Linked DNA regions of Rhodopseudomonas palustris. The protein of the gene in region 1 binds, or shares a complex with, the protein of each later gene. Links are inferred from orthologs where the notes say so. Each region holds a gene or a part of one and is shown on either strand. Other genes may lie near its edges. The genes, in order: yajC and HZF03_RS07335.

The links.
Region 2: the proteins of yajC (region 1) and HZF03_RS07335 are in contact, whole or in part, in a crystal structure (PDB 2RDD), measured with the Escherichia coli proteins. The link is inferred for Rhodopseudomonas palustris from one-to-one orthologs.

The regions. Positions count from the first base shown.
Region 1 is NZ_CP058907.1:3,113,988-3,129,235, forward strand. What follows is about bases 4,720-7,564. They hold yajC (preprotein translocase subunit YajC), read right to left. Parts: upstream 6,439-7,564; coding sequence 6,001-6,438; downstream 4,720-6,000. Other genes in these bases: secD (protein translocase subunit SecD), read right to left, coding at 4,720-5,956; HZF03_RS14285 (ATP-binding protein), read left to right, coding at 6,629-7,564. Also shown: HZF03_RS14250 (DUF1127 domain-containing protein), read left to right, coding at 45-197; methylenetetrahydrofolate--tRNA-(uracil(54)-C(5))-methyltransferase (FADH(2)-oxidizing) TrmFO, read left to right, coding at 334-1,770; HZF03_RS14260 (phytoene/squalene synthase family protein), read right to left, coding at 1,798-2,670; HZF03_RS14265 (Mth938-like domain-containing protein), read right to left, coding at 2,667-3,050; protein translocase subunit SecF, read right to left, coding at 3,211-4,329; more of secD, read right to left, coding at 4,355-4,719; more of HZF03_RS14285, read left to right, coding at 7,565-7,618; HZF03_RS14290 (outer membrane protein), read left to right, coding at 7,787-9,487; mddA (methanethiol S-methyltransferase), read right to left, coding at 9,534-10,334; HZF03_RS14300 (bifunctional AfsR/SARP family transcriptional regulator/alpha/beta hydrolase), read left to right, coding at 10,482-12,062; HZF03_RS14305 (peptidoglycan DD-metalloendopeptidase family protein), read right to left, coding at 12,163-13,578; HZF03_RS14310 (protein-L-isoaspartate(D-aspartate) O-methyltransferase), read right to left, coding at 13,699-14,352; HZF03_RS14315 (response regulator), read left to right, coding at 14,574-14,948; HZF03_RS14320 (GrpB family protein), read right to left, coding at 14,957-15,248. UniProt on the Escherichia coli protein: The SecYEG-SecDF-YajC-YidC holo-translocon (HTL) protein secretase/insertase is a supercomplex required for protein secretion, insertion of proteins into membranes, and assembly of membrane protein complexes.
Region 2 is NZ_CP058907.1:1,570,404-1,586,563, reverse strand. The notes cover bases 8,063-11,819. They hold HZF03_RS07335 (multidrug efflux RND transporter permease subunit), read right to left. Parts: upstream 11,431-11,819; coding sequence 8,263-11,430; downstream 8,063-8,262. Other genes in these bases: HZF03_RS07330 (efflux RND transporter periplasmic adaptor subunit), read right to left, coding at 11,441-11,819; HZF03_RS07340 (hypothetical protein), read right to left, coding at 8,063-8,125. Also shown: bchI (magnesium chelatase ATPase subunit I), read right to left, coding at 1-920; hemC (hydroxymethylbilane synthase), read right to left, coding at 926-1,918; HZF03_RS07365 (DUF3422 family protein), read left to right, coding at 2,157-3,470; HZF03_RS07360 (alpha/beta hydrolase), read left to right, coding at 3,470-5,074; HZF03_RS07355 (CIA30 family protein), read left to right, coding at 5,074-5,562; HZF03_RS07350 (Coenzyme F420 hydrogenase/dehydrogenase, beta subunit C-terminal domain), read left to right, coding at 5,623-6,852; HZF03_RS07345 (ferritin-like domain-containing protein), read left to right, coding at 6,967-7,416; more of HZF03_RS07340, read right to left, coding at 7,673-8,062; more of HZF03_RS07330, read right to left, coding at 11,820-12,640; HZF03_RS07325 (flavin-containing monooxygenase), read right to left, coding at 12,986-14,527; HZF03_RS07320 (hypothetical protein), read right to left, coding at 14,668-14,961; HZF03_RS07315 (hypothetical protein), read right to left, coding at 14,977-15,627; HZF03_RS07310 (PucC family protein), read right to left, coding at 15,646-16,160.

The DNA.
Region 1 (15,248 bases):
TCGGTTCTTCCGAAGAACTGAATCGTGGACAAGGAGACCATCCAATGCTGCTTTCGCTTATCCGCGCGATCCGCGCGTTCCGGGACTATCAGCGTAACGTCGCTGAGCTGTCCCAGCTCAGCGATCGCGAACTGGCCGACATCGGACTTGACCGTTCGGACATCCCGCGCGTCGCTTCGGGTCACTACAACGGCTGACCCGTACCGCCTGTTTCTGCCTTCTACGGCCAACGCCCGCCTCCTGGCGGGCGTTGTCGTTTGTGCGAGGCTTTGAGCCGTGCGGCCGGGCCTGAAACGGATTTGACCCGCGGCTGAATCGCGCTAGCTGTAGCCGATGACCAGCAGAACAGCCCCCGCCTCACCCGTCGTTCACGTCATCGGCGCCGGCCTCGCCGGCTCGGAAGCCGCTTGGCAAATCGCCCGCGCCGGTGTGCGGGTTGTGCTGCATGAAATGCGGCCAGTCCGGACCACCGAGGCCCACAAGACCGATGGTCTTGCCGAGTTGGTGTGCTCGAATTCGTTCCGCTCCGACGATGCCGCCAACAACGCGGTGGGGCTGCTGCACGCTGAGATGCGCAGGCTTGGCTCATTGATCATGCAGGCGGCCGACGCCAATCAGGTCCCGGCCGGCGGAGCGCTCGCAGTCGATCGCGACGGCTTTTCAGCCGCAGTCACCAAGGCACTGGCCGAGCACCCCCTGATCGAGATCTGCCGCGAGGAGATCGACGGCTTGCCGCCGCAGGAGTGGACCAACGTCGTGATCGCAACCGGCCCGCTGACCTCAGCACCGCTCGCCGACGCGATCCGAGGCCTCACCGACGAGAGCGCGCTGGCGTTCTTCGACGCGATCGCGCCGATTGTGCACCGCGACTCGATCGATATGTCGGTCGCTTGGTTCCAATCGCGCTACGACAAGGTCGGCCCTGGCGGCACCGGCGCTGATTATCTGAATTGCCCGATGACCCGCGAGCAGTACGACGCCTTCGTCGACGCGCTGATCGAGGGCGAGAAGGTCGACTTCAAGGATTGGGAGAAGGACACGCCGTATTTCGACGGCTGCCTCCCGATCGAAGTGATGGCCGAGCGCGGCCGCGAGACGCTGCGGCACGGCCCGATGAAGCCGGTCGGCCTGACCAATCCGCACAACCCGACGGTGAAGCCCTACGCCATCGTCCAGCTCCGGCAGGACAACAAGCTGGGCACGCTGTACAACATGGTCGGCTTCCAAACCAAGTTGAAGCACGGCGCGCAACTGCGCGTTTTCCGTACTATTCCAGGACTCGAAAACGCTGAATTTGCAAGGCTTGGCGGGCTACATCGCAACACGTTTCTGAACTCGCCTAAATTGCTCGATGAAAGCCTTCGGCTGCGCGCTTCGCCGCGGCTGCGGTTCGCCGGGCAGATGACCGGCTGCGAGGGTTACGTCGAATCCGCGAGCATCGGACTGTTCGCCGGACTGGCCGCTGCGGCCGACCTGGTGGGCCAGTCGCTGGCCCCGCCGCCGCCGACCACGGCGCTCGGCGCCCTGCTCGGCCACATCACCGGCGGCCATATCGAAACAATCGACGCCGGTCCGCGCTCGTTTCAGCCGATGAACATCAACTTCGGCCTGTTCCCGCCACTCGCCAACCCGCCGACAAAGGGGCCGGACGGCAAGCGCCTGCGCGGCCCGGAAAAATCGGTTGCCAAGAAGCAGGCGCTCAGCGCTCGCGCCCTCGCCGACATCGACGCCTGGATCGCCGCGCACCTGAAGCTGCCGAAGGCGGCGTAGCAGCCGGACGTCGCCAGCGATCCGGCCCTAGCGAAAGGGCTTGCTTCGGCTCGCCCGCCACAGCGTCCACAACGTCGCCAGGCGCGAACGCTCGAAGGGAGTGAACGGATCGCGCTCCGGCCCCGCGAGTCTGTTGAGATCGCAGCGTGCGAGCCCAAGCGGCAAAAAGGCTGGGCGGACCGCTGCCGGCAGCTCGATCAGCTCCTGAAACGCCTGATCGAGATGCTTGCGCGCCTCAGCGACCACCTCAGTGAGAGCAGCACGCAGCGCCGCGGTCGACTGGCCGCTGAACACCTGCTCCAAATCGCAGCCGTGCCGCTGCAGCACATCGTTCGGCAGATACAGCTGGCGACGCGCGGAATCATAAGGCAACCGCGCCACGATGCGCGCGACTCCGACCACGACGCCGGCGTGCCGCGCCACGTGCTCGACCGCGTCCGAAGCCTGCCCGGCGCCCTGCGCGAGCACCCGCGCGGTCAGCGAGATCAGCGCGCCCTCGGTCTCGACGAGATGCGGCTCGAGCACCGTCCAGTCCGGCATCGGGTCGTTGTAGAGGTCGAAAATGTGCGCCTCGATCAGCCGCGTCAGCGGTTCGACGGGCAGCGCATGCTCGGCGATCGCGCGCGTCAGTTCGGCCGCGACCGGATTGCCTTCGGCGCCGCCATGCGCGGTGCCGGCGAGCAGATCGGTCCACCACTGCAGCCGGACCTCCCCGGGCAGCGGCTGGCTGACCTGGCTGCGCACGCGCACGATCTCCGCGTTGAAGGCAGCGAGCGCGAGTAGCGAGCGGCGTTTCTCCGGCGGGACGAACAGCGTCGCCGCGTAACGGTCGAAGTTGGCCTCGCGCACCAAGCCGGCGCAGAACGCGGCAGCGCTGGTGCTAGCGGCGGGCTCGCTCATGGCACCGCAATTAGCGCTGCCGCAACGCGCCGCCGTTCGCCGATCATGATGTTGTAGGTCCGGATCGCCGGACCGGTTTGCATGGTGTCGAGTACGACGTTGACACCGCGCAGTGCCTCGCGCAGTTGCCGCGGCGCGATCCAGACGTCGGCGCCGGTGCCGACGATCAACGTGTCGATCGCGTTGGCGTTATCGAACACCCGCTGCAGGCTATAGCGGTCGATCTGCTCCGGCTTGGTCACGTCCCAGCCCCACACCGCATCCGGCAGGAACAGCAGCGATCCCTGATGCGACATGTCGGCGAAGTAGAACCCGCCTTTGCCATAGGCATCGATCGCGGCCGTTCGCGGAAAATGAGGAATCTCTGAGCGCTGCGCCACGAGCTAGCGTCCCTCGTCGAGCGTTGGCGTCATGCGGCGGCACCTTACAGATTTGCGCCGATCGCAACGACCGGCGCCTGCGCGTCAGTGCGGTGGCACTGCAACGGTTCACCCCGCCAGGGCCGGCCACCTTAAACGGCGGCCTGCCCGGCTAAGGTCATTATCGCTTCTTCGGCTTGCCGGCCTTCGCCGGCTTGGATGCCGGCGCGGCCGGTTCAGGCTCGACGAACTGGGCCGGGATCTCTTCGGCAGCAGCGGGCGGCGCCACCGGCTCGGGCTTGGCCGGCTTCTCTGCCGGCTCATCGAGCCGATGGGTGCCGACACCCAGATAGATCAGGATCGGCGCCGCAATGAAGATCGATGTGTAGGTGCCGACCAGCACCACGCCGAACATCATCACCGCGGTAAACGAGTGGATCGCATGGCCGCCGAACAACAGCAGCGCGAGCAGCGCCAGCGTCACCGTGACGTGGGTGATGATCGAGCGCGACAGCGTCGAGTTGATCGACTCGTTCAGGAGCTGCGGCATCGGCATCTTCTTGTAGCGCCGCAGCATCTCGCGGATACGGTCGTAGATCACGACCGTGTCGTTGAGCGAGTAGCCGAGAATAGTCAGCAGCGCCGCGATCGAGGTCAGGTCGAAGTCGACCTGACTGATCGACATGAAGCCGATCGTCAGCACGATGTCGTGGACGTTGGCGATCATCGCGCCGAGCGCGAACTGCCATTCGAAGCGGAACCAGAGATAGACCAGAATGCCCAGGATCGCGACCATCAGGCCGAGCATGCCGAACGCGAGCAGCTCGCTGGAGACGCGCGGGCCGACCACTTCGACGCGGCGATAGTCGACCGAGTCGCCGAGCGCGGCGCGCACCTTCTGAACTGCCACCTGCTGCGCCTGGTCGCCGCCGGGCTGCTCGGCGATACGGATCAGCACTTCGGCCGGACCGCCGAACTGCTGCAACTGCACGTCACCGAGACTGAGCTTGCTCAGCGTATCGCGCATGCCGGCGATATCGGCCGCGCCGGAATGGGCGCGAACTTCGAGCAGCGTGCCGCCGCGGAAGTCGATGCCGAAATTCAGCCCGTGGGTGAAGAACAGCGTGATCGCGGCGATCGACAGCACCGCCGAGATCGGGAAGCTGATGCGGCGGAAGCGGGTGAAATCGAAGTGAGTGTTATCGGGAACGATGCGCAGCGACGGCAGCCAGCCGAAGATGCTGACGACCGTCAGCACCACGATCAGAACGCCCAGCCCGACCAAAATCCAGTGTGTCACGTGTGGCTCTCTCGGATTCGATGCGTCAGATCGGCACGTGGTGCGGCCGCTTCCAGCGCACCCAGGTCGCGACGATCAGTCGGGTCAAAGTGAAGGCGGTGAACACCGTGGTGATGATGCCGATGCCCAGCGTCACCGCGAAACCGCGCACCGGACCGGTGCCGATATAGAACAGCACGGCGGCGGCAATGAAGGTGGTGATGTTGGAATCGAGAATTGTCGCCAGCGCGCGTTTGAAGCCGGCGTCGATCGCCGAGATCGCGTTTCTGCCTGCACGAATCTCCTCGCGGATGCGCTCGTAGATCAGCACGTTACTGTCGACCGCGATGCCGACCGTGAGCACGATGCCGGCGATGCCGGGCAGCGTCAGGGTTGCATTGAGCAGCGACAGGACGCCGAAGATCATCGCAACGTTGACCGCGACCGCGAGGTTGGCGAACACGCCAAACAGCCGATAGGTCAGCAACATGAATACGATCACCAGGATCGAGCCGACATAGGCGGCGCGTTCGCCCTTCTCGATCGAGTCTTGTCCAAGGCCCGGACCGACGGTGCGCTCCTCGATGATCGTCAGCGGTGCCGGCAGCGCGCCGGCGCGCAGCAGGATCGCAAGGTCGTTGGCGCCCTGCACCGTGAAGCTGCCGGAGATCTGGCCGGAGCCGCCGGTGATCGGCTCGCGGATCACGGGCGCGGAAATCACCTCGTTGTCGAGCACGATGGCGAACGGCAGACCGACGTTCTCGGTGGTGGCGCGGGCGAATTTGCGGGCGCCGTTGGTGTTGAAGCGGAACGAGACGATCGGCTCGCCGGTGCGCTGGTCGAAGCCGGGCTGCGCGTCGGTGAGATCGGCGCCGGACACCAGCACCTGCTTCTTGATCACGTAAGGCTGCTTCGGCGACGACGCGCTCATCAGCAGTTCGGAATCCGGCGGGACGTTGCCGCCCATCGCCTGATCGCCCGACACCGAGCTGTCGACCATCCGGAAGTCGAGCTTGGCGGTCTTGCCGAGCAGTTCCTTCAGCCGGGTCGGATCCTGCAGACCGGGCACCTGCACCAGAATGCGGTCGGCGCCCTGACGCTGGATCAGCGGCTCGACGGTGCCGAGTTCGTTGACGCGGCGTTCGACGATCTGAATCGACTGGTCGACCGACTGACGGACACGATCGGCGATCGCGGCTTGCGGCACCGTCAGGCGGATCAAGCCGCCGCCGGCGTCGGAGACTTCAAGGCTGCGCTGGCCGTTGGAGCCGAGCAGACCGCCGAGCGGCTGCGACAGCTCACGGAGCTTGGCGAGTGCGGCCGGAACGTCGGTGTCTTTGCTGATCCGGACTTCGACCGAGTCGCCCTTGGTCGCGAGACCGGTGTAGGCGATGCGGGCTTCGCGCAGCACCCGGCGGGCGTCGTCGCGAACCGAATCGAGCTTGTCCTTCTTCACCGAATTGGCGTCGACCTCGAGCAGGATGTGCGAGCCACCCTGCAGGTCGAGGCCGAGCACCAAGTGACGCTGCGCCCATTTCGGCCAGCTCTTGACGGTGCTCTCGGGGAAAAAATTGGGAACGGCGCAAAGGCACACTGCCAGCGCCGTCAGGATGATCGCCAGCGCCTTCCACCGTGAGATATAAAGCATCGAGTTGTCCCGTCAGAAACCGAAAGAGGCGAAGCGTCCAAGCATCAGCTCGACGCGGTGTCGTCCTTCGCCGGTTCGGTCTTGTCGCCCTCGGTCTTGGCCGGAGCGTCCTTGTCCTTCTTGCCCTTGGCCTTGCCGTTGGCTTCGGGAGCATCCTTGACCGGTTCGCCCTTGGCGCGGACGCCGGTGATCATCTGGCGCATCTGGCGCGCGCGAATCCCGTCGGCGAGTTCGAATTCGACGGTATCGTCATCGATCACCTTGGTCACCTTGCCGACCAGACCGCCCGAGGTGATGATGGTATCGCCGCGGCGAATGTTCTTCACCATCTCGGCGTGCTCTTTGACCTTCTTCTGCTGCGGACGCAGGATCAGGAAATACATGATGACAAAGATCAGCGCGAACGGCAGCAGCGACATGATCATGCTGTTGGCGTCGCCGCCGGCAGCAGCAGCCTGGGCGTAAGCGGGCGTAACGAACATTCGGATTCCCCGTGAAAGCAAGCGAGCCGGCCCGGCGCGGAAAGCGTCGGCCGGGGGGCGCAAATTCGCGCGGACTATAACCGCCGCGGTCCCAATTGCAACGTCGCCACCCCGCTCATTGCGCTCTCATTTCCGTGGGTTGCCGGGGGTGGCACAGCCCGATATGGCTGCGGCATCAGGAAGTGCAAGCATGGCCAAAAAGACAAAATCCCGCCCCGCCAAAGCCGCCCCGAAGTCCGCCGCCCGCAAGCCCGCCCGCGCACCGGCGGCAAAGCGCCGCCCGCCGGCGACGCCTCCCGGCGCATCCCTCGAGGGCGCACTGCTGGAGCGGATCGCCCACGCTCTGGAGGGCATTTCCGCCCACCTGGCGGGCACTTCCGCCGCTCCGGCCGATGCCGCGCTGAATTCGGCCGACGCGTTCATCTGGCAGCCCGAGGGGTGGCTCGCGCCGGTTCCAAAGGTCAGCCGGGTCGATCTGTCGCTACTGCAGGGCGTCGACCGGATGCGCGACACGCTGATCGAAAATACCGAGCGGTTCGCCACCGGCCTGCCCGCCAACAACGCATTGTTGTGGGGCGCGCGGGGGATGGGCAAATCGTCGCTGGTCAAAGCCGCTCACGCGCATGTCAACGCGCGGCCCGACGTCGCCGGCCGGCTGAAGCTGATCGAGATTCACCGCGAAGACATCGAGAGCCTGCCGGCGCTGATGACGCTGCTGCGCGCTTCCGACCTCCGATTCATCGTGTTCTGCGACGATCTGTCGTTCGACGGCAACGACGCCTCATACAAATCGCTCAAGGCCGTGCTCGAAGGCGGCATCGAGGGCCGCCCCGACAACGTCATCCTGTACGCGACGTCGAACCGGCGGCATCTGCTGCCGCGCGACATGATGGAGAACGAGCGCTCGACCGCGATCAATCCCGGCGAAGCGGTCGAAGAGAAGGTGTCGCTGTCCGATCGGTTCGGATTGTGGCTCGGCTTCCACAAATGCAGCCAGGATGAATTCCTGGCGATGGTGCGCGGCTACTGCGCCCACTACGACATCGCGATCGACGACGAACAGCTCGAGCGCGAAGCTCTGGAATGGTCGACCACGCGGGGCTCGCGCTCCGGCCGCGTCGCTTGGCAGTTCGTGCAGGATCTCGCCGGCCGCCTCAAGGTGCGACTCGGAACCAAGTAGTCGCCAGCGCAGCTCCGGTCCGAACAAATTATTCGGACCGGCTCGGAGGTTACCGAGTTCGCAAACTGAACTCCTCGTCCGTAAACTGCAGTCTCGATTCGCGGACACGCGCCGTCACACAGGCGGCCGTGTTGCCGCGTCGGCGATGGCGACTTTGGGGGCAAGGCCGTGCGCACTTCGATCATTTGTGTTTCCGCCGTGCTGGCGGTGAGTTGTGGCGCGGCGGAGGCTGCGGATCTGTCGCGGGCACCGGCGACCAAGGCCATCACCGCCTGGAATTGGACCGGCTTCTATCTCGGCGGCCATCTCGGTGCCGGGTTTGGAACCGCCAAGGTCGACAACCCGTTTGGGCCGTCGATCTACGGCGACACCGTGCGCGCACCTAAAGCCCTCGCCGGCCTGCAGGCCGGCTACAACTGGCAAGTGCACGGCTCGCCCTGGGTGCTCGGCGTCGAAGTCGATGCGTCGGCGATCGATGCCGACGGCACCAACACCTGTCTGGCCTACTCCGGCCAATTCGTCTCAGCGAATTGCCGCGTCCGCGAGCATGTGGTGGGCACCCTCACCGGCCGGCTCGGCCACGCGTTCGGCCCCGACGGCCGCTCGCTGATGTACGTCAAAGGCGGCGGCGCGTTTCTGTTCGGCAACTTCCGGATGACGACCAACGCGCCCGACTATCTCAATCAACCGTCGGCCGAGCTCGACACCACACGCTGGGGCTGGACCGTAGGCGCTGGCATCGAACACGCACTGTCGTCACGCTGGGCAGTGCGCGCCGAATACGACTACGCCAATTTCGGTCACCGCGGAATCGACGGTCCCGGCGGCGGCTTTCTGCAGACACCGTTCAACCCGAGGACCTTGGTCGACACCGCCGGAGCACCAACGCAGATCCGTCAGGACATGCACCTGATCAAGCTCGGGCTGAACTATTACTTCGGCCGCGGCGACGGCGCATTCGACTCGGTCGCGCTGCTACCTGTGAAGGCGCCGGCCGGCACCTCCTGGTCGGCCTGGCAGTTCGATGTCGGGGCGCGCTACTGGTACAGCCACGGCCGCTATCAGAACGACCTGACCCTGAACACCATCAACGCCCAGCAAGAGCATCTGGTGTCGCGGCTCACTTATGAGAGCGAAGGTCATTCCGGCGAAGTATTCTGGCGGATCGACAGCCCACACAGGCTGTTTCTGAAGGGATTTGCCGGCGGCGGCGGACTGGTAGCCGGCAAGATGAACGACGAAGACTGGTTCCCGACCGATCAGCAAAACGCCACGGCGTATTCCAACACGGATCACAACAAGGTCACCGGCACCATCGCTTACGCGACGCTCGATGTCGGCATCGATCTGTTCGGCGACGCGTTCGGCAAGCTCGGCGTGTTCGCCGGCTACAACTTCTATCGCGACCGCAAGGACGCGTTCAATTGCCGCCAGATCGCGCTTGCTATTCCCACGGCATTCTGCGGATCGTCGGAGGGAATCTCGATCAGCCAGTATGAAGACTGGCACTCGCTGCGGATCGGCGCGAACGGCACTCTGGCTGTCGCGCCGAACACCAAGCTGCTGATCGATGCCGCCTACCTGCCCTACACGCATATTTCAGCGCTCGATATCCACCACGCCCGCACCGATGTTGCGAGCAAGGACTCCCCTGCCTGGGGCACGGGCCGCGGCGTTCAGCTCGAAGCGATCCTGACTTACGATATCACGCCGACATTCAATGTCGGCGTCGGCGGCCGCTACTGGGCGATGTGGGCGACCGACGTCGAGACCGCGGGCTTCGGCAGTCCGGTGCCCACCCAGTTGCTGCCGATCCGGGTCGAACGCTACGGCACCTTCGTGCAGGCGTCGTACAAGTTCGATCGCTGACTCCGGTCGGGTCGCCGGCAGTTCGTTCAGCACCTCGCCGGCCGGCTCAGCCTCCGGATGGAGGCGAGGCAGTCGCCCTGCTCTCGTCTGGCACGTCGCCGCCCCGGCCGGCGGCGGTCCGGCGGAGGACACGAGGCAGCAACATCGGAACCCGCTCCCGATACTGCTGGTAGGTCGCGCCGAATTCGGCGATCAGGTCGCGCTCCTCGAATTGCAGCGCGATCAGGATGTAGATCGTGATGACGACCGCGAACAGCAGATGACCCGCCGTCATCTCGGGCGTCGCCCAGAACACGATCAGGAAGCCGAGCATCAGCGGGTGCCGCACCAACCTGTACAGCAAGGGCGTCCGGAACGCTGGGCGCAAAGGCTCGGTGCCGCGCATCGCTGAGAAGCTCTGGCGAAGCCCGAACAGATCGAGGTGATCGATCATGTGGGTCGACGCCAAAACCAGCACCCAGCCCAGCCAATACAGCCCGACCAGCAGCCAAGCGGCGATACCGCTGGTGCTCCAGACCACGACCGGAATCGGCCGCCACTGCCAGAACAGCAACAGAAGCAGCAGGCTCGTCAGCAGCACGTAGGTGCTGCGCTGGCACGGTGCGGGCAGATGCCTCGCCCACCACTGCTTGAAGCGCTGGCGCGCCATGATGCTGTGCTGGATCGCGAACAGACCGATCAGTTGCAGATTGATGAGGACGGCCTGGCCCGGACTGGACGCGGCGCCGACGTCGATGGATTTCGACACCAGCGTGTTGCCGAAAAAGCCGGGCGCGTAGATCATCGAGACGAGGAACACGGCATAGCTCAGGAGACCGTAGGTCGGGATCAGGAGACGTTTGATCATGAGTGCGTTTCCGGTTGGGTCGCCGCCGCCGGCGGCAAGCGATGCGGTAACGACCGCCATTCGACGGCGATCAGGCGCGATTGCTACCGCCTCACCGTCCCCTGCCCGTCCCCTCGGCGCGCTCCGGGGCAGACCGAGGCAGATGTCGTGACCGGGTTTTGGCTCCAGACCTTTGGATTTCCTGAGATCCGCAGCTTCGACGGTCCGGTCAGGCTCAATCTGCGCAAAGGGCTGGCGCTGCTGGTCCAACTCGCGGAGGCGCGCGCAGCGGTGTCCCGGGACGTCGTCGCCACCTTGCTGTGGCCGGACAGCGCCATCGACGTTGCCCGCGCGCGGCTGCGGCGCTTGCTGCATCGCATCGAGCAGGCGCTCGGTCAGCCGGTGTTCGAGACCGACCGGACCAGCCTGCGTTGGTCACCCTCGGTCGAACTCAGCGTCGATGCGCAGCTGTTCGAAACCGCCTGTGAACGCGCGGATTTCGGGCAAGCCTGCGGCTATTATCACGGCGATTTCCTCGCCGGCTTCGCGTTGCCGGACTGTGCCGAGTTCGAGGAGTGGGCGTTCTTCCGCCGCGAGGCGCTGCGAGGACGCTACCTGCACGCACTGGAGCGCTTGGTGCAGGACAGCAACGCCGCCGGCGATCATGCAGCGGCCGCAGTTCGTGCGACGCGTCTGGTGGAATTGGATCCGCTCAGCGAGATCTACGGCCGCCATCTGATCCGCAGTCTGCTGCTGGCAGGCGACCGGCAGGCGGCGGAACGCCATCACGCCGCACTGACCAGGCGGCTGCACGATGAGCTCGGGGTGGCGCCCGAGGCCGAGACCGAGGAGTTGCTGCAAGAGGCGGCGATGCCGACCGCTCTCGCTATCCCGGTGACGCGATATGCCGAGGGCGACAACATCCACTTGGCGTATCAGACCTTCGGCAGCGGCGAGTTCGACATCCTGGTCATGCCGGGGTTCGTCTCGCATGTCGAACGGGTGTGGGAGCATCCGTCGTGCCGGGCGTTTCTCGTTTCGATGATGGCGCTCGGCCGGCTGATTATCTTTGATCGCCGCGGCGTCGGGCTGTCGGACCGGGTCGGCTCGGCTCCGAATGTCGACGTCACCGCCGAGGATATCGGCACCGTGCTGCGGGCTGCGCAGTCGCGCCGCGTCGTGCTGTTTGGCGCATCCGAATGCGGACCGGCCTGCATCAAATTCGCGGTCGATCATCCTCGCCTCGTCGCGGGCCTGATCTTGTTCGGCTCGCTTGCCAAAGGCTGTCGCACCCCGAACTACCCGTACGCCTTGACGGTGGAGCAGTTCGAGATTTGGCGCCGGCAGCTGATCGGCGCATGGGGCAGCGCAGCCGGCATCGAGACCTTCGGCCCCAGTCTGGCACATGACGCCAAATCAAAAGCGTGGTGGGCCGGACTGCTGCGCGCTGCATCCAGTCCCGGCGGCATCTGGGCGGTGCTCGCAGCTTTGCGCGACGCCGACGTCCTGGAGCTGCTGCCCAAACTATCCGTGCCGACCTTGGTGCTGCACCGCCGCGGCGACCGCGCCGTCCGGATCGCGGCGGGACGCGACATGGCCGCTCGGATCGTCGGCGCCGAATTCGTCGAGCTCGACGGCGACGACCACTGGTTCTTCGCGGGGGACCAACGCCCCGTACTCGACGCCATCAGACAGTTCGTAAGCAACCTTCGCCGCCCGAGTCCGACGCGCACGCGGCCACGTACATAGAGTTGTGAGTGCAGCTTCACCGATCGCGGCGTCCAAACAAAAATGCCCGGCCTTTCGGGCCGGGCATTTCTTCTTCCCCAGTATCGCTCAACCGCGTTGCTCAGGCGCCGTTGAGGAACTTCAGCGGGTCGACCGGGGTCGATCCCTTGCGGATCTCGAAGTGCAGCTGCGGTGAAGACACCTCGCCGCTCTGGCCCGACTTGGCGATTACTTGGCCGCGCTTGATGGTCTCGCCGCGCTTCACCATCAGCTCGCTGGCGTGAGCGTAAGCCGAGACGTAACCGTTGGAGTGGCGGATCAGCACCAGATTGCCGTAGCCCTTGAGTTCGCTGCCGGCGTAGGCGACGACGCCGTCTTCGGCGGCCTTCACCGGCGTGCCTTCCGGCACCGACAGGTTGATGCCGTCGTTGGACTTGCCGTTGGTCTTGGCGCCGTAGGCCGCGATCACCCGGCCGCGGGCCGGCCAGCGGAAGCTCGGCAGCGCTCCAGTTGCTTCGGCCGACTTCACCGGCGCAGCTTCGGCCGGCGCAGCAGCTTCGGGAGTCTCGGTCGGCGCCACCATCCGCGCCTTCTGCGGCGGTTCGGCCGGGACCGTCGGAGCGACGTTGGCCATCCGCACCTGCGGAGCCGCCATCGGGGCGGCGGCCGGCGCCTGGATCGGCGGCTGTGCCGGCGCGAGACCCGCGACCTGGGCGCCCGGCACGTTGATCTTCATGCCCGGCTTCAGCTTCGTGGTCGTGGTGAGGTTGTTGTAGCGCGCCAGCTCGCCGAGCGAGATGTTGTTGCGGCGCGCAATGTTCATCAGCGTGTCGCCGTTGTTGACGTAGTGCACGCGCGCCGGGGCCGGCGCAGCGGTCGCAACCGGACGCGGAGCCGGCGGAGCGCCCATCGGCGCGGCGACCGGAGCTGCCACCTGGGCGGTCGCAGTGGCACGGCTCGGGATCACAAGCTGCTGGCCGGGCTGCAGCCGGCGCGGGCCCTTGTAGCCGTTAGCGCGCAGGATCTCGGCGGTCGAAACGTTGTAGCGCTGCGCCAGGATTTCCAGCGTATCGCTCGTGCCGACGATGATCGTCGTGCCGGGCGCATGGACCGGTGCAGCGGCTGCGGGAGCAGCCGGCATCGGCCGGGCCGCAGCGAAAGAGCGCGGCGCCTGAACGGTGCCGGTCTGATCGATCGGCGCACGCGGCGGCGGTTCATAGGACCCGACACCGCGCCCTCCGCCGGAGAAGCCCCCGCCCCCATTTGCCACCGGGTAGGATGACGGCGACGCGATCGGCGGCAGTGCCTGCGACTGGTATTGCGGCTGGGGCTGATACTGGGGCCGCGCGTATTGCGGCAGCTCCTGGCGCTGATGCTGGGGCGCCACCGAGCCTGTGGTCTCAACCGGCCCGAACGGGGCCTGTTGGAAGCGTGTCTGCATGTCGGAGCTGCACGCACTGAAACCGACAGACATCAACGCCAGCACCGCCATTTGCGGGGCGCGGCGCGAGCAAAGCAACGCGGCAACGCGGGACATGGTTACTCACTCATACGCAATACGATTGGTAAATTGAGTAAACACCGCGCCAGTAAACAAGCGTTTAACCTTGCAAAGAAACCGCTTGTTGACGCTGAGAAATCGAAAAATCCAGCTTGCTCAAAGCTCGCGTGCGATGCCGCGGAGAGCGGGCACGAAACGAACCTCACCCAGGGCCTTGTGCTCGTCGCCGTTCGGCGTGCGGCGCACACGGAGCAGCGTCTGTCGACCGTTCGGCGGCCCGACCGGTGCGATCAGAACACCGCCAGGATCGAGTCGCTCGAGCAGCCGCGCGGGCAGCTCCGGGACGGCCGCAGTGATCAGGATGCGGTCAAATGTGCCGGCGGTCTCCGGCAGATCGAATCCGTCTCCGAACACCACCTCGACATTGCGGCACCCCAGCTCGGCGAGTCGTTTGCGGGCGCGGTCGGCCAGCGTCTTGAAGCGCTCGAAGCTGAGCACGTCCGCCGCCAGCCGCGACAGCACCGCCGCGTGGTAGCCGGAGCCGGTGCCGATCTCGAGCACGCGGTCGCGCGGACGCAGCTCGAGCTGCTCGGTCATGAAGGCGACCACGAACGGCTGGCTGATGGTCTGGCCGCAGGCGATCGGCAGCGCGGTGTCGCGCCAGGCGCCGTCGCGATAGCCGGGGTCGACGAACTGGTCGCGCGGCACCGCCTCCATGGTCCGCAGTACCGCCTGATCGCTGATGCCGCGCCGCCGCAGGCTGAGCTGGAACATCATCTTTTCGGGCGGCGGCGCCGCGGGGCTCGGCATTTCGGGTCTCGCGATCGGTCGTGCGCCTTTCCCGGTCGGGCTCCAATTGGCGCGATTCTCAGCAGAGTGTTGGCGTGCCGAAGGAAACCTTGCAAGTGCGGACCGCCACGCACACGCGCCGAGCTTGCAATTGCCATTACATCGCTTATTTGCGACGGTGTTCTGTGAAAGCCGGAGCTATCGACCGGCGGCCGACAGCACCTTCTCGAGGACATCACCCGATGACGACACCGAGTCCGACCGGCGGCTCCGTTTTCCTGGTCGAGGACGAAGCGATGATCCGCATGATGGTCGTCGACATGCTGGAGGAGCTGGGGTTCTCCGTGGCGGCCGAGACCGGCGAAATCAACGAGGCGCTGCAGCTCGCCGAAGCCACCGAATTCGACATCGCGATCCTCGACGTCAACGTCAACGGCAAGGTGATCTCGCCGGTCGCCGATCTGTTGAAGGCGCGCAACCGCCCCTTCATCTTCGCCACCGGCTACGGCACCCAGGGCGTACCGGAAGACTATCGCGATCGCCCCGCGCTGCAGAAGCCGTTCCAGATCGAATCCCTGAAGCAGGCCCTCGACGCGACGCTGCGCGGCGCGGCGTAGCTGCCGCGTCACTCCGCGCGCTCATTCCCGCGTTCAGCCGAGCCACCACGTAGCGCGTTCGTCACGAAGGCGTCCTTTGCGGCCCTGTAACGGTCCATCGGTTGCCCGTCATGCGACCGCTTAAGCTCATTGTAGCTTCTCAACAAAGCCGGATCGGCGCGTAGCGCGGCGGCGAAATGGTGAAAAACGTCGAACTCTCCGCCTTTGACGGTGAGCTGGATGCCGAGATGGGGCATGCAGGCGTTGTCTTCAAAGGCGGCGAACTCGTTGGTCCGCACCGAGCCTGAATTGCGCGCGTAC
Region 2 (16,160 bases), 1.5 Mb from region 1 along the record:
CGCTTCAGGTGTTCATCGGTCACGGTCTTGTCGTGTTCGAGCGCGGCGAGCGCACGCGCGGCGCGCATCAAGGTCAGTTCGCCGCGCAGGCCGTCGGTGCCGAGCGTCATACACAGCTTGGCGGCACGCTCCAGCGCCGCGTCGCTCACAGTGACTTCGGGCAGCCGTTCCTTGGCCTGCGAAATCTTGCGGCGCAGCTTGGCCTCTTCCTTCGACCAATCGGCCACGAAGGCAGCAGGATCGTTCTCGAACGAATCACGGCGGCGCACCACTTCGATGCGCTCCGGCAACGTGTCCGGCGTCTTCACTTCCACCGACATGCCGAAGCGGTCGAGCAACTGCGGACGCAGTTCGCCCTCTTCGGGGTTGCCGGTACCGACCAGCACGAACCGCGCCGGGTGACGAATGCTGAGGCCTTCACGCTCGACCACGTTCTCGCCGGAGGCGGCGACGTCGAGCAGCAGGTCGACCAGATGGTCTTCCAGCAGGTTGGCTTCGTCGATGTAAAGGAAGCCGCGATGTGCCCGCGCCAGCAGGCCGGGCTCAAACGCCTTCTCGCCCTTGGCGAGCGCACGCTCCAGGTCGAGCGCGCCGACGACGCGGTCTTCGGTCGCGCCGAGCGGCAGATCGACCACCGGCACCGGCACCTGCGCGGTCTTGACCTTGCCGTGCTTGACCTTTTCCTTGCACTCTTCGCAGTAACGATCGGGCTGATCGGGATCGCAATTGTAGCGGCAGCCGACTACGGTCTTCATCTTCGGCAGCAGCGCTGCGAGAGCGCGCACGGCGGTCGACTTGCCGGCACCGCGATCGCCGAACGCCAGCACGCCGCCGACCTTCTGATCGACAGCTGCGATCAGCAGAGCCAGCTTCATCTCTTCCTGGCCGACGATCGCGGAGAACGGAAACACTGTGGCCATTGCGATTACTCCGGCCGGGTCTTTTCGATCACCGCGGCGGCGCCCTTGTCGAGCAATTCGAGGCCGACCGTACGGCCGAGTTCGCGCGGCCGATTGGCCGGGCCGGTGCGGGCCGCCTCGATGAACATCCCGCCCTCCAGATCGAGAACCGAGGCGCGCAACGTCATCTCGTCGCCGGTGATGACCGAGTGCGCCGCGATCGGAGAGTTGCAATGGCCGTTGAGCACCCACAGCACTTCGCGCTCGGCGTCGCAGCATAGCCGCGACTGGTGATTATCGATCAGCGCCAGATACTGACGGGTCTTCCACTCGTGCACGGGGCATTCCACCGCGACGATGCCCTGGCCCGCTGCGGGCAGCATTTCTTCCGGCGTGAAGTCATGAGCGATGCGATCGACGAAGCCGACGCGCTCGATGCCGGCACGCGCCATGATCAGCGCATCGGCGGGACCGACCTCGCTGCCGTCCGGCATCCGCTGCTTTTCGCGATTGTCGAGCTTACGCATCCGGCTGTCGGCCGCGCCGCGGAAATGGATCACCTCGACTTCCGGAAACAGCCGCTTGGCATAGGCCGCACGACGCACCGCGTTGGTGCCGATGGTGTAGCCCTTGCCGCGGGATTTCTTCAGCTCTTCGAGGGTCAGCCCCTTGCGCAGCACCAGCGAGTCGCAGGCAGGATCGCGCGCCAGCGTGGCAGCGACGATCAGGCCAGGCGTTTCTTCGTTGGCCGGCATGTCCTTGAGCGAGTGCATCGCGCAATGCAGTTCGCCGCGCAGCATCGCGGCGCGGATCTCGGCGACAAACGCGCCGCCCTTGCCGCCGTGCGGAAGCAGCTTGCTGATCTGATCGCTATCGCCGACAGTCTCGAACTTGATGATCTGGGGATCGAGCTCACTCGCAGCTGCGCTCAGCTGCTTGGCGATGTCTTCAGTCTGGGCAAGCGCCATCACGCTCTTGCGCGTACCAATACGGACTGGAAATTTCACCACACGCTCCATTCGACAACCGCGACGGGCCCGCGGCGAAGTTCGGCCGAACCTTATGACCAGCCCGAGCCAGATTGCAAACGGATGACACCGATGTCGCGTAGAAGCCCGGCGGGGGGCCAGGGGTCGTTGATCTCGGACAATTCCGGCGCCTGCGACAGCCTTTCGCGGAACCTTTCAGCTTCTGTCTATCGCCATGCAATGGTACTCAAGTCAACTAGGCGCAATATTGAGCAAGGTCAAAAGCGGGATGACGGCTGAAGTTCTGATTGGAGATGGCGACGTTCGACTTTCGCCGCATCCATTGCGCGCGATCGTTCTCGGCGAAGTTCACGCACGTCCGTTCACGGCACTGAGCCTGCCGGCGCGCGTTCTGCACTTCGCATTCGACACATCGGGACAACGCGCGGCCGCCGACCGCGCTGCAATGATCAGCTTCTGTGAGTCCCGTGGCTTGCAGCCGCCACCGCCCGGCGAGAAGCACCACCGCGCCAACTTCGGCACCACCATGCTACGCTGGGAGCAGCACTCCGAGTTCACCACTTACACCTGGGAAATCCCGGCCGACCCGGCCGGCGTGCCGTTCCATCCGGAAGCGTCCTCGCTGGCCTCGCCGATGCGGCTGCTGCCACAGCCCGGCCCCCTGCTCGTCGCGGTCGATCTGCACGCGATGCCGGAAGACCCGCCGCGGACATCGCCAGAGCGCCTGTTCGATCGGGCCAGCCTCGCGGTCGCGGAGAACTCGGACGGCGCCGCGCTGTTCGCCACGGATTTCCAGCCCGGACCGTCCGGCTTCGTGCGGGTGCTGGTGATCGATCGCGGCATGTCGGCGGAACGCGCCGGCGCGCTGGTGCAGCGCGTGCTCGAAGTCGAAACCTATCGGACATTGGCGCTGCTTGGCCTGCCCGAGGCGCAGCGGCTGGCGCCGTCGATCGCTGCCAGCGAACGGCGCCTCGCCGAGGTGACCGCGGAGATGCGCCGCGCCGGCGATCTCGCCAACAACAACAAGCTGCTGCAGGAACTCACCGAACTCGCCGCCGAAGTCGAGGCCGGTGCCGCCGCGAGCCTGTATCGGTTCGGCGCCAGCCGCGCCTATGACGAGATCATGAACGGCCGGCTCGCGACGCTCGGCGAACGCAAAGTCGGCGGATTGCCGACCTGGTCGTCGTTCCTGGCCCGCCGAATGAAACCGGCGATGCGCACCTGCGCCACCACCGAGGCACGGCAGTCCGACCTTTCGCTGAAGCTCGCTCGCGCCGCCAATCTGCTGCGCACCCGGGTCGACGTGGAAGTCGAACAGCAGAATCAGGAACTGCTGAAGTCGATGAACGCCCGGACGCGGCTGCAGCTTCGGCTGCAGACCACCGTCGAAGGCCTGTCGACGGCGGCGATCACCTATTACGTGGTCGGCCTGTTCGGCTACATGGTGAAGGGGGCCGCCGAGGCCGGCCGGTTGAGGATCGATCCGAATCTCCTGACCGCTGGGTTTGTTCCGATTGCCGCACTGGTGATCTGGTGGACGATCCGCCGAATCCGCAAGAAACACATCCCGGACGTCGATTGATGGCCATGCGCCGCGGGCTGAAGCCGCTTCGGATCATCGTCGCCCTTGTCGCTATGATCGCGATCGCGGTGGCCCTCTGGCAGCTGCAGGCCGGCAAAGACGGCTTGATCATTACCCACACCGAGGTCGGAGCCACGCCCGTCACGGTGTTCCGGCAGCCGTCCGTCACCAGCGCTCCGGTGGTGGTGATCGCGCACGGCTTCGCCGGCTCGCAGCAATTGATGCAGCCGTTCGCGCAGACGCTGGCGCGCAACGGCTACATCGCGGTGACCTTCGATTTCACCGGCCACGGCCGCAATCCGCTGACGATGCAGGGCGACGTCGACGAGCCGACCAAGATCACCGGCGTACTGGTCGACGAACTCGGCCGGGTCACCGACTACGCCCGCAAATTGCCGGAGAGCGACGGCCGCGCCGCGGTGCTGGGCCATTCAATGGCCTCGGACATCGTGGTGGCCTACGCGGTGGAACATCCCGAGATCATCGCCACCGTCGCGGTCTCGGTGTTCACGCGGAAATCGACCGCGACGCTGCCGCACAATCTGCTGGTGATCGTCGGCGGGCTCGAGCCGCAGATGCTGAAGGACGAGGGCCTGCGCATCGTCAATCAGGTCGCCGGCGGCAATGCCGTCGAGGGACGCACCTATGGCAGCTTCGCAGACGGCACCGCGCGCCGTTTCGTGCTCTCATCCGGCGTCGAGCACATCGGCGTGCTGTACAGCCAGGACTCGATGCGCGAGTCGCTGCATTGGATAAACGATGCGTTCGGCCGCACCAGCTCCGGCTGGATCGACCAGCGGCCGCGCTGGCTGGCGCTCTTGTTCGGCGGCCTGATCGCGCTGGCCTGGCCGCTGTCGAAGCTGCTGCCGCGCGCGGCCGCCGCACCGATGGGCGCCAGCCTGACGTGGAAGCAGCTTCTGGTGACAGCGATCGTGCCGGCGGTGCTGACGCCGCTGCTGCTATGGAAGGCGCCGACTGACTTCCTGATCATCCTGCTTGGCGACTATCTGACGCTGCACTTCCTGCTGTACGGCCTGCTTACGGCCACGATCCTGGTGCTGATCCGGCTGCGCAGCCGCCGTTCAGCGCCGCATCCCGCACGGCCGCACGCGCAGGAACTGGCCGCGCTCGGCGCCCTGCCCGATCCCGCCCACCCGCGCGTCGCGATCGGGGCGCTGGCGATCGGCGCCGTGGCGGCGATCGCCTACAACATTTTCGGCTTCGGCATCGCGCTCGACAGCTATCTGTTCTCGTTCATGCCCATCGAATCCCGCATCCACCTAATCGCAGCGGTCGCCTGCGGCACGATCCCGTATTTCGTCACCGCGGAATGGATGGCACACGGCCAGAGCTCCAAGCGCGGCGCCTACGCGCTGGCGAAGTTCTGCTTTCTGGCTTCGCTGGCGGCGGCGGTCGCGCTTAATCTACAGAAGCTGTTCTTCCTGATCATCATCGTGCCGGCGATCCTGCTGCTATTCCTGGCCTTCGGCCTGATCAGCAACTGGACCTACAAGGCGACCAATCACCCGCTGCCCGGTGCGCTCGCCAACGCGGTGCTGTTCGCCTGGGCAATTGCGGTGACGTTCCCAATGGTGATCCGCTGATGCAGCACGAGCTGTGGCCGGCGGAAGGACAGCGGCGCTGGAGGGTGATCACCGACACCGTGATGGGCGGCGTGTCGCAGGGCACCGTGCAGCTTGTCGAGGTTGAGGGCCGGACGGCTGCGCGAATGCGCGGCGCGGTATCGACCGAGAACAATAGCGGCTTCATCCAGATCGCGATGGACCTGGCGCCGGACGGCGGCGCCTTCGATGCCGGCGGCTTCGAAGGTATCGCCGCGGAACTGTTCGGCAACGACCAGGCTTACGGCCTGCATCTTCGCACCACAGATCTGACACGGCCGCAGCAGTCCTATCGGCAGCCGTTCCAGGCGACACCGCGCTGGCAGGTGTTCGAGTTCCCGTTCGCCGCGCTCACGCGGCACCGCACCGATGTGCCGTTCGCCCCCCGCCGACTGCGGCGGGTCGGGCTGGTGGCGATCGGCCGCGAGTTTGACGCAGATCTATCGGTCGCCCAGCTTTGGCTCTATTGATCGAGAGAGCAACTTAAGGCGAATGGCGAGGCCATTGGCCGGTTCCTACAAGACGCGCCCATGCACGATCGCAACACCCCGTCTGCGCTGTGGACGCCGCCGCTGAACGCGCCGGCGGAGCGAGAACTGTGCACCGACTGCGGCGTGTCGCGGATGAGCGATCCGAAGCAGTGCGGCCAAGCCTGCCAATTCATCAAGCCGGACTATCCGGCGATGGAACGACGGGTGCATGGCCGCAACCGCGATGCCGCGACCGGGGACGAAGCGTTCTTCGGCCCGTATCGCCGCATGGTGCAGGCGGCGATGAAACAGCCGCGTGAAGGGGCGCAGTGGACCGGCATCACCACCACGATCGCGCAGCGGCTGCTGGAGACCGGTGCGGTCGACGCGGTGATCGCGATGGCGCCGGACCCGTCCGACAAATGGAAACCGATGCCGGTGCTGGTGACCAAGCCGGAAGGCATGGCGCAGTGCCGCGGGATGCGAATGGGCTACGCACCGTCGCTGGCGCTGATCGAACCGGCAATCGCGGCCGGCTACAAGCGGCTCGCGGTGATCGGCGTGCCCTGCCAGATCTACGCGCTGCGCCGGCTGCAGGATCAGCTCGGCCTCGAAAAGCTCTATGTGATCGGCACGCCCTGCTCGGACAACACCACCACCGAAGCGTTTCACGGCTTCCTGGATCTGCTGTCCGACAAGCCCGAAACCATCACCTATCTGGAATTCCGCGCCGACTATCACGTCGAGCTGCGGTTCGACGACGGCAACGTCAAGGCGATCCCGTTCCTGCTGCTGCCGATCTCGAAACTGCCACCGGACTTCTTCCCGATCACCTGCCGCACCTGCGTCGACTACACCAATACGCTCGCCGACATCACCGTCGGCTATATGGGTGGACGCGGCGAGCAGTGGCTGCTGGTGCGCAACGAGCGCGGCGAGGAGCTGCTGAAGCTGCTCGGCAACGACGTTCGCCTAAGCGAGCCGACAAGCGCGGGCAATCGCGTCGCGCCGGTGAAGGGCTTCTTGAAGAACACCGAACTCGCTGCCGGCGGACTGCCTGTGCGCGGCATGCCGAACTGGCTGCGGCCGTTCATGGGATGGCTAATGCCGAAAGTCGGCCCGCGCGGAATCGAATTCGCGCGTGCGCGTGTCGAGATGAAGGCGGTCGAGACCGTGCTGCATCTGCGCCGGCACTACAAACACAAAATGAAGAACATGATACCGGCCCATGTCTGGGCCCTGGTAAAGCCCTATGGGCTCGCGCCGCAAGACGGCGAACGCCGCGACTAATAACTTTCCGTGCCACGGTTCCTACCCGGAACCGAGTTTCCGGATCCAGGTTATCGCGCGCGAGGTGTGCGGCGTCGCCGCTCGCCGATCGATCAACCGAGCATGGAGGCTGACGTGGACACCGATATTATCGACCATCTGAAGACGCTGTACACCAGCGAGATCGACGCCCGCAACGGCTACGAGGAAGCGCTGGAAGACGCGGAAGGCAAAGGCCTGACCTCGCTGTTCCGGGATATGATCGCGCTACATCACGGCAACGCCGAAGAACTCGCTGGCATGCTGATCAACGCCGGCGAAACCGCTGACGATTCCGGCTCGTTTATGAGCGTGGTTCACCGCACCATCATGAGCGTGCGCTCTCTGTTCGACGGCCTCGACGGCAGCGTGCTGCCGGGCCTGATTGATGGCGAGAAGCGCAATCTGTCAAAATACGACGACGCGCTGAAGGCGATTGCCGGCATTCCGTCGATATCGTCGACGCTGTCGGCGCAGCGCGCCAAGATCAGCGAAAAGATCGCGCTGATGGAGCAGCAGAAGGCGGCCTACGAGGCGGCGACCTAAGGCGCTTCATCGATCGAAGCGGCTATGGCGCTTCCGAGACGCGGTGCCTCATCAGCCTGACTGCAGGTTCTGCAGTCGCATCAATCAAAATTCCATGATGGCCGGGCTTGTCCCGGCCATTCTCGTTTCCGGCGGCAAAATGATGGCTGGCCGCACACAAAATTGATTTCTCGAGCGATCTTTCCGCGGCGCCTCGCGACAGCAAAAGGCCCCGGTTCTTGAGAACCGGGGCCTTCGACGTTTAGACTGATGTGAATTACTTGGTCAGAGTGCCGGTCGAACCGGGCGAGTTACCCACGCCAGTATCCGAACCCGTCGGTGAGGTGCGGGTGTCGGTGCCAGGGTTGTTCGGCTGATAGCGCTTCGGCTCATTCTGAATGTTCTTCGGCTGCGACATGCCAGTCGTCGTACCGCTATTGCTCGCGGCCGGGGTGGAGGCTTCGGCAGCAACCTTCTCACCCGGATTGTAAGCGAAGCCGGCGGTCAGCAGGCTCATGGCGATCAGGGCGAACACGGTGAGGCCGGCCAGTTCCGGCAAGGCGCCATCTGCCGCGGCACCGCGGGCCGGCGCGTTGCCTTCCAGCGTGTTCGCCGCGACTTCACGGTTGGAGCGCGAGCGAATGAAGTTGAGGAAAACGAATCCGACGATAACGATGCCAGCCGCCAATGTGAAAAACATCAGCCAGCTGATGGGTTGGTCTCCGTTCATGAGGAGTGCCTCCGGTGTTCGAGTGATTGAGTTGTCGTTCCTGTCGACAACCAACCGGAGATAGTTCGATTAGTTCCAGGACCATGTGCTCGGAGACGCAGGTGCCTGAGCTGGTAATTTGCGCCAGTAATCCCGGCTCAGGCTGGATCGTGCGGCAACTGCGGATGCAGCGGAACTTGATGCGTCAAGGTTTCCCCGACGGGATCGTCCGAGCGGTCGCGTCCGAACAGCCGCTGCACCGCGACGAAGAACACCGGAACAAACAGCAACGCCAGGATCACCACCGCGATCATGCCGCCCATCACGCCGGTGCCGAGCGCCTGCTGGCTCTTTCCGCCTGCGCCGCTGGCAATCACCATCGGCAGCACGCCCGAACAGAACGCCAGACCGGTCATCAGAATCGGGCGGAACCGGAGGTGACACGCCTCCATCGTCGCCTCGCGCAGGGACTTGCCCTCCTTGCGGAGATCCTTGGCGAACTCGACGATCAGGATCGCGTCTTTGGCGGCCAGACCGATGATCGTGATCAGACCGACGGTGAAGTACACGTCGTTCGGCAGCGACCGCATCGTCGCGGCGATCACCGCGCCGGCGATGCCAAGCGGCACCGTCAGCAGCACCGACAGCGGGATCGTCCAACTTTCGTACAGCGCCGCCAGCACCAGGAACACCACCAGCGCCGACAACGCCAGGATGATCGGTGCCTGGGAGCCCGACAACTTTTCCTGCAGCGACTGGCCGGTCCAATCGTAGCCGAAGCCACGCGGCAGCTGATCGGCGAGCCGTTCCATCTCGGCGATCGCATCGCCCGAGGTGAAGCCCGGCCGCGCTTCGCCGCTGATGCGGATCGCCGGATAGTAGTTGAAGCCGACGATCTGGGTCGGGCCCTTCGCCCATTCCACCGTGGCGAAGGATGAGAACGGCACCAGCTGGCCGCGGCTGTTCTTCACCGTGTAGCCGAGGATGTCGTCGGCGTTCATGCGCCCTTCTGCGTCGGCCTGCACGATCACGCGCTGCATGCGGCCGCGGTTGGGGAAGTCGTTGATGTAGGCGGAGCCGAGATTGGTCGAGATCGTGGTGTTGATGTCCTCGAAGGTGACGCCGAATGCGCCGGCCTTCTCGCGGTCGATCATCAGATTGAGCACAGGCGCCGGCGGCAGGCCCTCGACATAGACCTTCTGCAGCACCGGGCTCGCATTGGCGGCGGCGACGAGCTGTTCGCTCGCCTGAACCAGCGCAGCGTGCCCCTTCTGGCCGCGGTCCTGCAGCCGGAAACTGAAGCCCGATGAGTTGCCGAGGTTGTCGACCGGCGGCGGCTGCAGCGCCGAGATCCGCGCGTCGCGGATGCTGCCGAGCTTGCGGTTGGCGTCGTCGACGATCGCAGCGGCGGACGAGTTCGCGTCACGCTCGCCCCAATCCTTCAGCGTCACGAACGCCTGCGCGGCGTTCATGCCCTGGCCGAGGAAGCTGAAGCCGGTGAGGAAGGTGACGTTCTGCACGCCATCGCGCTTCAGCAGATAGTCCTCGACCTGCTTCACCACATCGTAGGTTCGGTTGTAGGACGAATCCGACGGCGTCTGTACGTCGACGGTGACGAAGCCCTGGTCATCGATCGGCAGGAAGCCACCCGGCATCCGCGCCATCGCGAAGCCGAGCACGCCGACCAGCACGGCGTAGATCAGCATCAACCGGCCGGTGCGGCCGAGATTCCAGCGCACGATGCCGGAATAGCGCTCGCGGACGGTGTCCAGCGTGCGGTTGAACCAGCCGAACACGCCGCGCTCGGCGTGGGCATGGCCTTTGGTCACCGGCTTCAGCAGCGTGGCGCACAGCGCCGGCGTCAGCGACAGCGCCATCAGCGCCGAGAACGCGATCGCCGACACCATCGTCACCGAGAACTGCCGATAGATGATGCCGACCGAGCCGGGGAAGAATGCCATCGGCAGGAACACCGCTATCAGCACCAGGGTGATGCCGATGATCGCCGAGGTGATCTGCGACATCGCCTTGCGGGTCGCTTCCTTCGGCGGCAGCCCCTCCTCGGCCATGATGCGTTCGACGTTCTCGACCACGACGATGGCGTCGTCGACCAGAATGCCGATCGCTAGCACCATGCCGAACATCGACAGCATGTTGATCGAATAGCCGAACATCAGCAGCGACGCGCAGGTGCCGAGCAGCGCCACCGGCACCACGATGGTCGGGATGATGGTGTAGCGGATGTTCTGCAGGAACAGGAACATCACCACGAACACCAGCACCACCGCTTCGACCAGGGTGTGCAGCACCTTGGTGATCGAGGCCTCGACCACCGGGGTGATGTTGTAGGGGATCTCGTATTTGATGTTGGCCGGGAAGAAGCGCGACAGCTCCTTCATCTTGGCCTCGACTGCGCTCGCGGTGGCGAGCGCGTTGCCGGTCGGCGACATCAGCACCGACAGACCTGCGGTCGGCTTGCCGTTGAGGCGGGTGTTGAACTGGTAGGAAAAGCCGCCGATCTCGATCCGCGCCACGTCGCGTAGCCGCACCGTCGAGCCGTCTGAGTTCGCGCGCAGCACCACGGCGCCGAATTCGTCGGCGGACGAGAGCTGGCCCTTCACCAGCACCAGCGCGGAGATCTTCTGGCCCTTCGGTGTCGGCTCGGCGCCGATGCTGCCGGAAGCTACCTGGGCGTTCTGGGCCTCGATCGCCTTGGTGACGTCGTCGGCGGTGAGATTGTAGCCGATCAGCTTGGCCGGATCGATCCAGATCCGGAGCGCGCGCTCGGTCGAATACAGCGTCGCACGGCCGACGCCCGGGATACGCCGGATTTCGCCGAGCACGTTGCGGATCATGAAGTCGCCGAGGCCGACTTCGTCGAGCGAGCCGTCGGTCGACGTCAGCGTGATGATCTGCAGCACCGCGCTCGAGGCTTCCTCGACCAGGATGCCCTGCTGCAGCACGGCGCGCGGCAGACGTGCCTCGATGCGCTTGATGCGGTTCTGGACGTTCACCGACGCCATTTCGGTGTCGGTGCCCGGCTCGAAGTTGGCGATGATTTCGACCTGGCCGAGCGAGTCGGAGGTCGACTCGAAATTCAGAATGCCGTTGGCGCCGTTGAGCTCTTCTTCGATCAGCCGGGTGACGCTGTTGTAGAGGTTCTCCGGCGAGGCGCCGGGATATTGCGTCGACACCGAGATCGAAGGCGGCGCGATGATCGGATATTGCGCGACCGGGAGGAACGGAATCGAGATCGCGCCGATCAAGCAGATGAACAGCGCGATCACCCAGGCGAAGATCGGCCTGTCGATAAAAAACGCGGGCATCGGGCGGCGCCTATCGCACCGCGTTCGCCGAACCCGTGGTGGTCGGAACGGCGGCCGCCGACCGGCGATCGGCAACGTTCACCGGCACCACGGTGTCGCCTGCAGCGAATTTCTGGAAGCCTTCGACCACCACTCGCTCGCCCGGCTTCAGGCCGTCGAGCACCAGATAATGGCCATCCTGCTGTGCGCCGACCCGTACCGCCTGCACGGCGATGCGATTATCGTCCTTGACGACGAACACTTCGCTGCCGCCGCCGTTGTTGCGCTGAACCGCCTGCTCCGGCACTGCGAGGGCGTCGGCGTCGATGCCCTGCTCGATCCGCACCCGCACATACATGCCCGGCAGCAGCTCGCGCTTCGGATTGTCGAACTCAGCGCGCAGCGTCACTTGGCCGGTGTAGGCATCGACCTTGGCATCCGAGAACAGCAGCTTGCCGTGCTCCGGATAGTGTGTGCCGTCGTCGAGCACGAGGTGAGCGCGCACCGCATCGGCCGCGATCTGGTCGAGCTCGCCGGAATCAAACGCGCGGCGAAGCCGCGCCATCTCGGACACCGGCTGGGTGAAGTCGGCATAGACGTGGTCGAGCTGCTGAATCGTCGCAAGGCTGGTGGCATCGTTCTGCACCACGAGAGCGCCTTCGCTGACCAGCGCCGCACCGATCCGGCCGCTGATCGGCGCGCGGATGGTGGCGTATTCCAGATTGAGCTTGGCGCGCGCGACTTCCGCTTCGCGGACCGCGACTTCGGCCGCAGCCTGACGCAGATTGGTGATCGCGACTTCATTGGCGGCACGCGACGCCGCCTGCTCGTTCGCCAGCATCGAGACGCGCTTGGCGTGCATGTCGGCCTGATCGCGGGCGGCCGTGGCCTTGGCCAGCGCGGCTTCAGCAGCCTGCAGCTCAACCTCGAACGGGCGCGGATCGATCTGATACAAGGGGTCGCCAGCGTTCACCTCGCTGCCCTGCTGGAACGTCCGGCGCAGAATGATGCCTGAGACGCGCGGCCGCACGTCCGCAACCCGGATCGGCGCGATCCGGCCCGGCAGTTCGCGCACGATCGAGCGCGGCTGCGGCTTCACGGTCACAATGCTGACTTCGGGTTTCTCTGCCGCCGAAGCGTTGGCGGCGGACGGTTCCTTGCACCCGGCAAGCGCCGGTGCCAAGACGGCGAGCGCAACGGCCGTCCAACCCAGCTTGGTCCATCCCCGCATCAAAATAACCTCTTCAATCCGACTCGTGTCATCCGAGGCATCGACGCCTCGTCATGCGCAGCCGACCGTCGGCTACCGATCGCAACAACGCGATCGTGGACACGCTTGATGAATGGAAATTAATCGCGGAATTGTGCGGCACAACATCGTGCGGCGGCGGCGCAATGTCACACGGTACGGAACCGCATGAAGTCGTTGTGCTTTCACCGCCTCACGGCTGTGTGAATCGGAGGACTACGAAGTGATAAGAGACACCGCGTTCCCAGCAACTGAGTTAATCCAAAGTTAAAGACGAGCGCCTGCAAGACCGCGTGTCCGCCCCCGCAGGCGCTCGAAGACACGCCGCTACCTGCTGTAGACGAACGCCGGATCGTCGAGATCGATCGCAGGGAACTGATCCTTCTCGGTCCAATAGTCCTGGCTGTGCTGCCACTCCGGCTTGTCGCCGCGCTTCGGCAACAGGTGCATGCCGCGCATCAGATAACCGGGGTTGAAGTTCTCCGGATCGATCCACGGCAGCAGCGCCATGTCGCGGTCTTCCGGGCGCAACGCCGGCACCACGCTGCGATGGCCGGTCTGCTTCATGTGGCTGAGCAGACGACAGACGAAGTCGGCGACCAGATCGGCCCGTAGCGTCCAGCTGGCGCGGAAATAACCGAACACCCACGCCATGTTCGGTACGCCAGTGAACATCATGCCGCGATAGGTCACGGTCTCGGCGAAATTGAGCGGCTTGCCGTCGATCGAGAATGCGATGTCGCCGAGCACGTTGAGATTGAAGCCGGTCGCGGTGACAACGATGTCGGCCTCAAGCGTCTCGCCGGACTTCAGCCGGACACCTTGCTCGGTGAAGCAGTCAATCTCATCGGTGACCACCGAGGCTTTGCCCGATGCGATCGCCCTGAACAGATCGCCATCGGGAACGAAGGCGATACGCTGCCGCCACGGCCGATAGCTCGGCGTGAAGTGCGGATCGAGATCGGCATCCGGGCCGAGATGAGCGCGAACGCCCGCGAGCAGCTCCTGCTTCACCACCTCGGGCTCACTCATCGAGCGGCGGGTGAAGGTCGCCTGATCGAATAGGATCTTGCGGCGGACGATCTCGTGAATCCAATCTTCGGAGATTCCGAGCTCGCGCAGCGTGTCGGCGATCTCGATCTTGTTGCGACCGGGAATGAAATAGGTCGGCGAGCGCTGCAGGACGGTCACGTGCTCAGCCTTGGGGGCGATCGACGGCACCAGCGTCGCAGCCGTCGCGCCCGACCCGATCACGATCACCCGCTTGCCGGCAACGTCGAGATCGTCCGGCCAGGTCTGCGGGTGGACGATCCGCCCCTTGAACTCGGCCATGCCCGGCCATTCGGGGGTATAGCCTTCACTGTGGCGGTAGTAGCCCTGGCACATCCAAAGGAAGTTGGCGGTGAAGAGCACGGTCTCGCCGCCCTCGCCGCGCAACGCCTCGATCGTCCAGCACGCATCCTCGTTCGACCAGTTCGCCGAAACGATGCGGTGGCGGTAGCGGATGTGGCGGGCGAGATCGTGCTCGGCGATCACCTCGCCGAGATAATCGCGGATTTCAGCAGCCGTCGCGATCGGCTTGCCGGTCCAGGGCTTGAAGCGATAGCCGAAGGTGTACAGATCGCTGTCGGAGCGAATGCCGGGATAGCGGTGGGTTCGCCAGGTGCCGCCGAAGCCGTCCTGGGCTTCGAGCACGACGAAGCGGGTGCCGGGACACTGCGTCGTCAGGTGGTAGGCGGCACCAATGCCGGAAATGCCAGCGCCGACGATCAGCACGTCGACATGTTCGCAATCGGGATTGGGAGCGGGGTCGCTGAACGGCGTGGACGCCGCGGCGCTGCTGGGCGCAGCGGAGGCAGAGTGGGTCATGTTTCCTCGACTTTTTTTGTGTCGTTGGAAACAGATTGACCGCTGGGCGCGCGTTTGCCCAGCATTTTCTTGCGACCCAAAAGCACGGCGCCGCGGACATTACTGCCCGCGGCGTCATGGGACCTGTAGGGCCGGCTGGCTCAGATGTTGAGCAGCAGCGGATAGCCGGAGAACGACTTGTACTCGCCGTCCTGCTTCAGGATCAGCGGCGCACCGGAGAAGCCCCGGTATTCGCCTTCCTGCTTCAGGATCAGCGGAGTGCCGGAGAAGCTCTGATACTCGCCCTTCTGCTCGAGGATCAGCGGAGTACCGGAGTAACCCTTGTACTCGCCTTCCTGCTTCAGGATCAGCGGTTCACCGGAATAGCCCTTGTATTCGCCTTCCTGCTTCAGGATCAGCGGATGTCCAGAGTGTCCTTTGTATTCTTCGCTCATGGTCGATTCCTTTACTTAGAGTAGCACTGGCAGGCCCAGCCAGGAGGAGAAGGGTGTGGAGTTGTTGATCAACAGCGGTTCGCCCGAGTACGACTTGTACGGACCGCTGGTGTCCAGCAACAGAGGAGTCCCTGAGAAGGACTTGTATGGGCCGCTGCTGTCGAGCAACAACGGTGTTCCGGAGAACGACTGATACGGGCCATCGCTGCTGATAACCAGCGGCGTACCAGAGAAGGTCTTGTCGCTGTCGACCAGCAGCAAGTCACCGGAATAGGATTTGTACGGGCCGGAGGTCTCGAGCAGCACCGGCGCGTGGATCAAATTCGAGAACGGCGCGGCATCGCTCTGTTCGGCGGCACGCGACGAGGACGACGACTTCAGGCTGATCGGGTTCGGCCCGTAGCCGTCGAGAATCTTGGTGAGTTTCGCGCCGTAGCCGAACTCGGCCTGCGCTGCGACGACGACGCCACCCTTCTTGAGATAATCGGCAAGAGTCGCGGCTTCCGCGCGCGACACGCCGGCCTTGAGAAGCGCGGCAGCGGTTTCTTCGGCGGAAGAACGGCTGGCCGTGACCACCGCGTATTTGAAGGAACTGCTCTTCAAATCGCTCTCGAGTGCCGACAGGCGGCTGCTCGAGTCATACAAGCGGGTAATGATGTGGGTCATAGCTACTCCGTCTCACTCTCAGGACCCGCGCAACTGGCCCTGCATCAGAATCGGTTCCCGCCGCCGTGTCAGAGGGAACATCGTCACCAGCGTGGCAATGAGCAACACTAGTTCGAGGTAATAGACAAAGTGATAACCTGCCGCGGCCCCGCCCCAACCGTGCGGCGCATAAGCGGTTACCACGTCGCGAAGAATACCACCGAGCGCGATAGCGATACCGGCGGCCGAAGCCTGCACAGCGCCCCAGGCGCCGAGCGCGAGACCGACCTGATCCTTCGGCGCCGCGTTCATCGTCGCGGTCAGCGTGCCGTGGCCGAACAGACCGGCACCGAAGCCGATCATCAGCGTACCGAAACCGAACACCAACGCGGAGGCCGTACTCGACGACAAGTCGGCGGAGAAGATCACCGCGAGGAATGCCGGAATACCGACCAGCGCACCGAAGCTCGCCATCCGGAACGGATCAGCGCCGCGGCTGAGTACGCGCGAGGCGTAGCCGAAGCCGAACAGACCGCCTACCGCGAGTGCCGCGG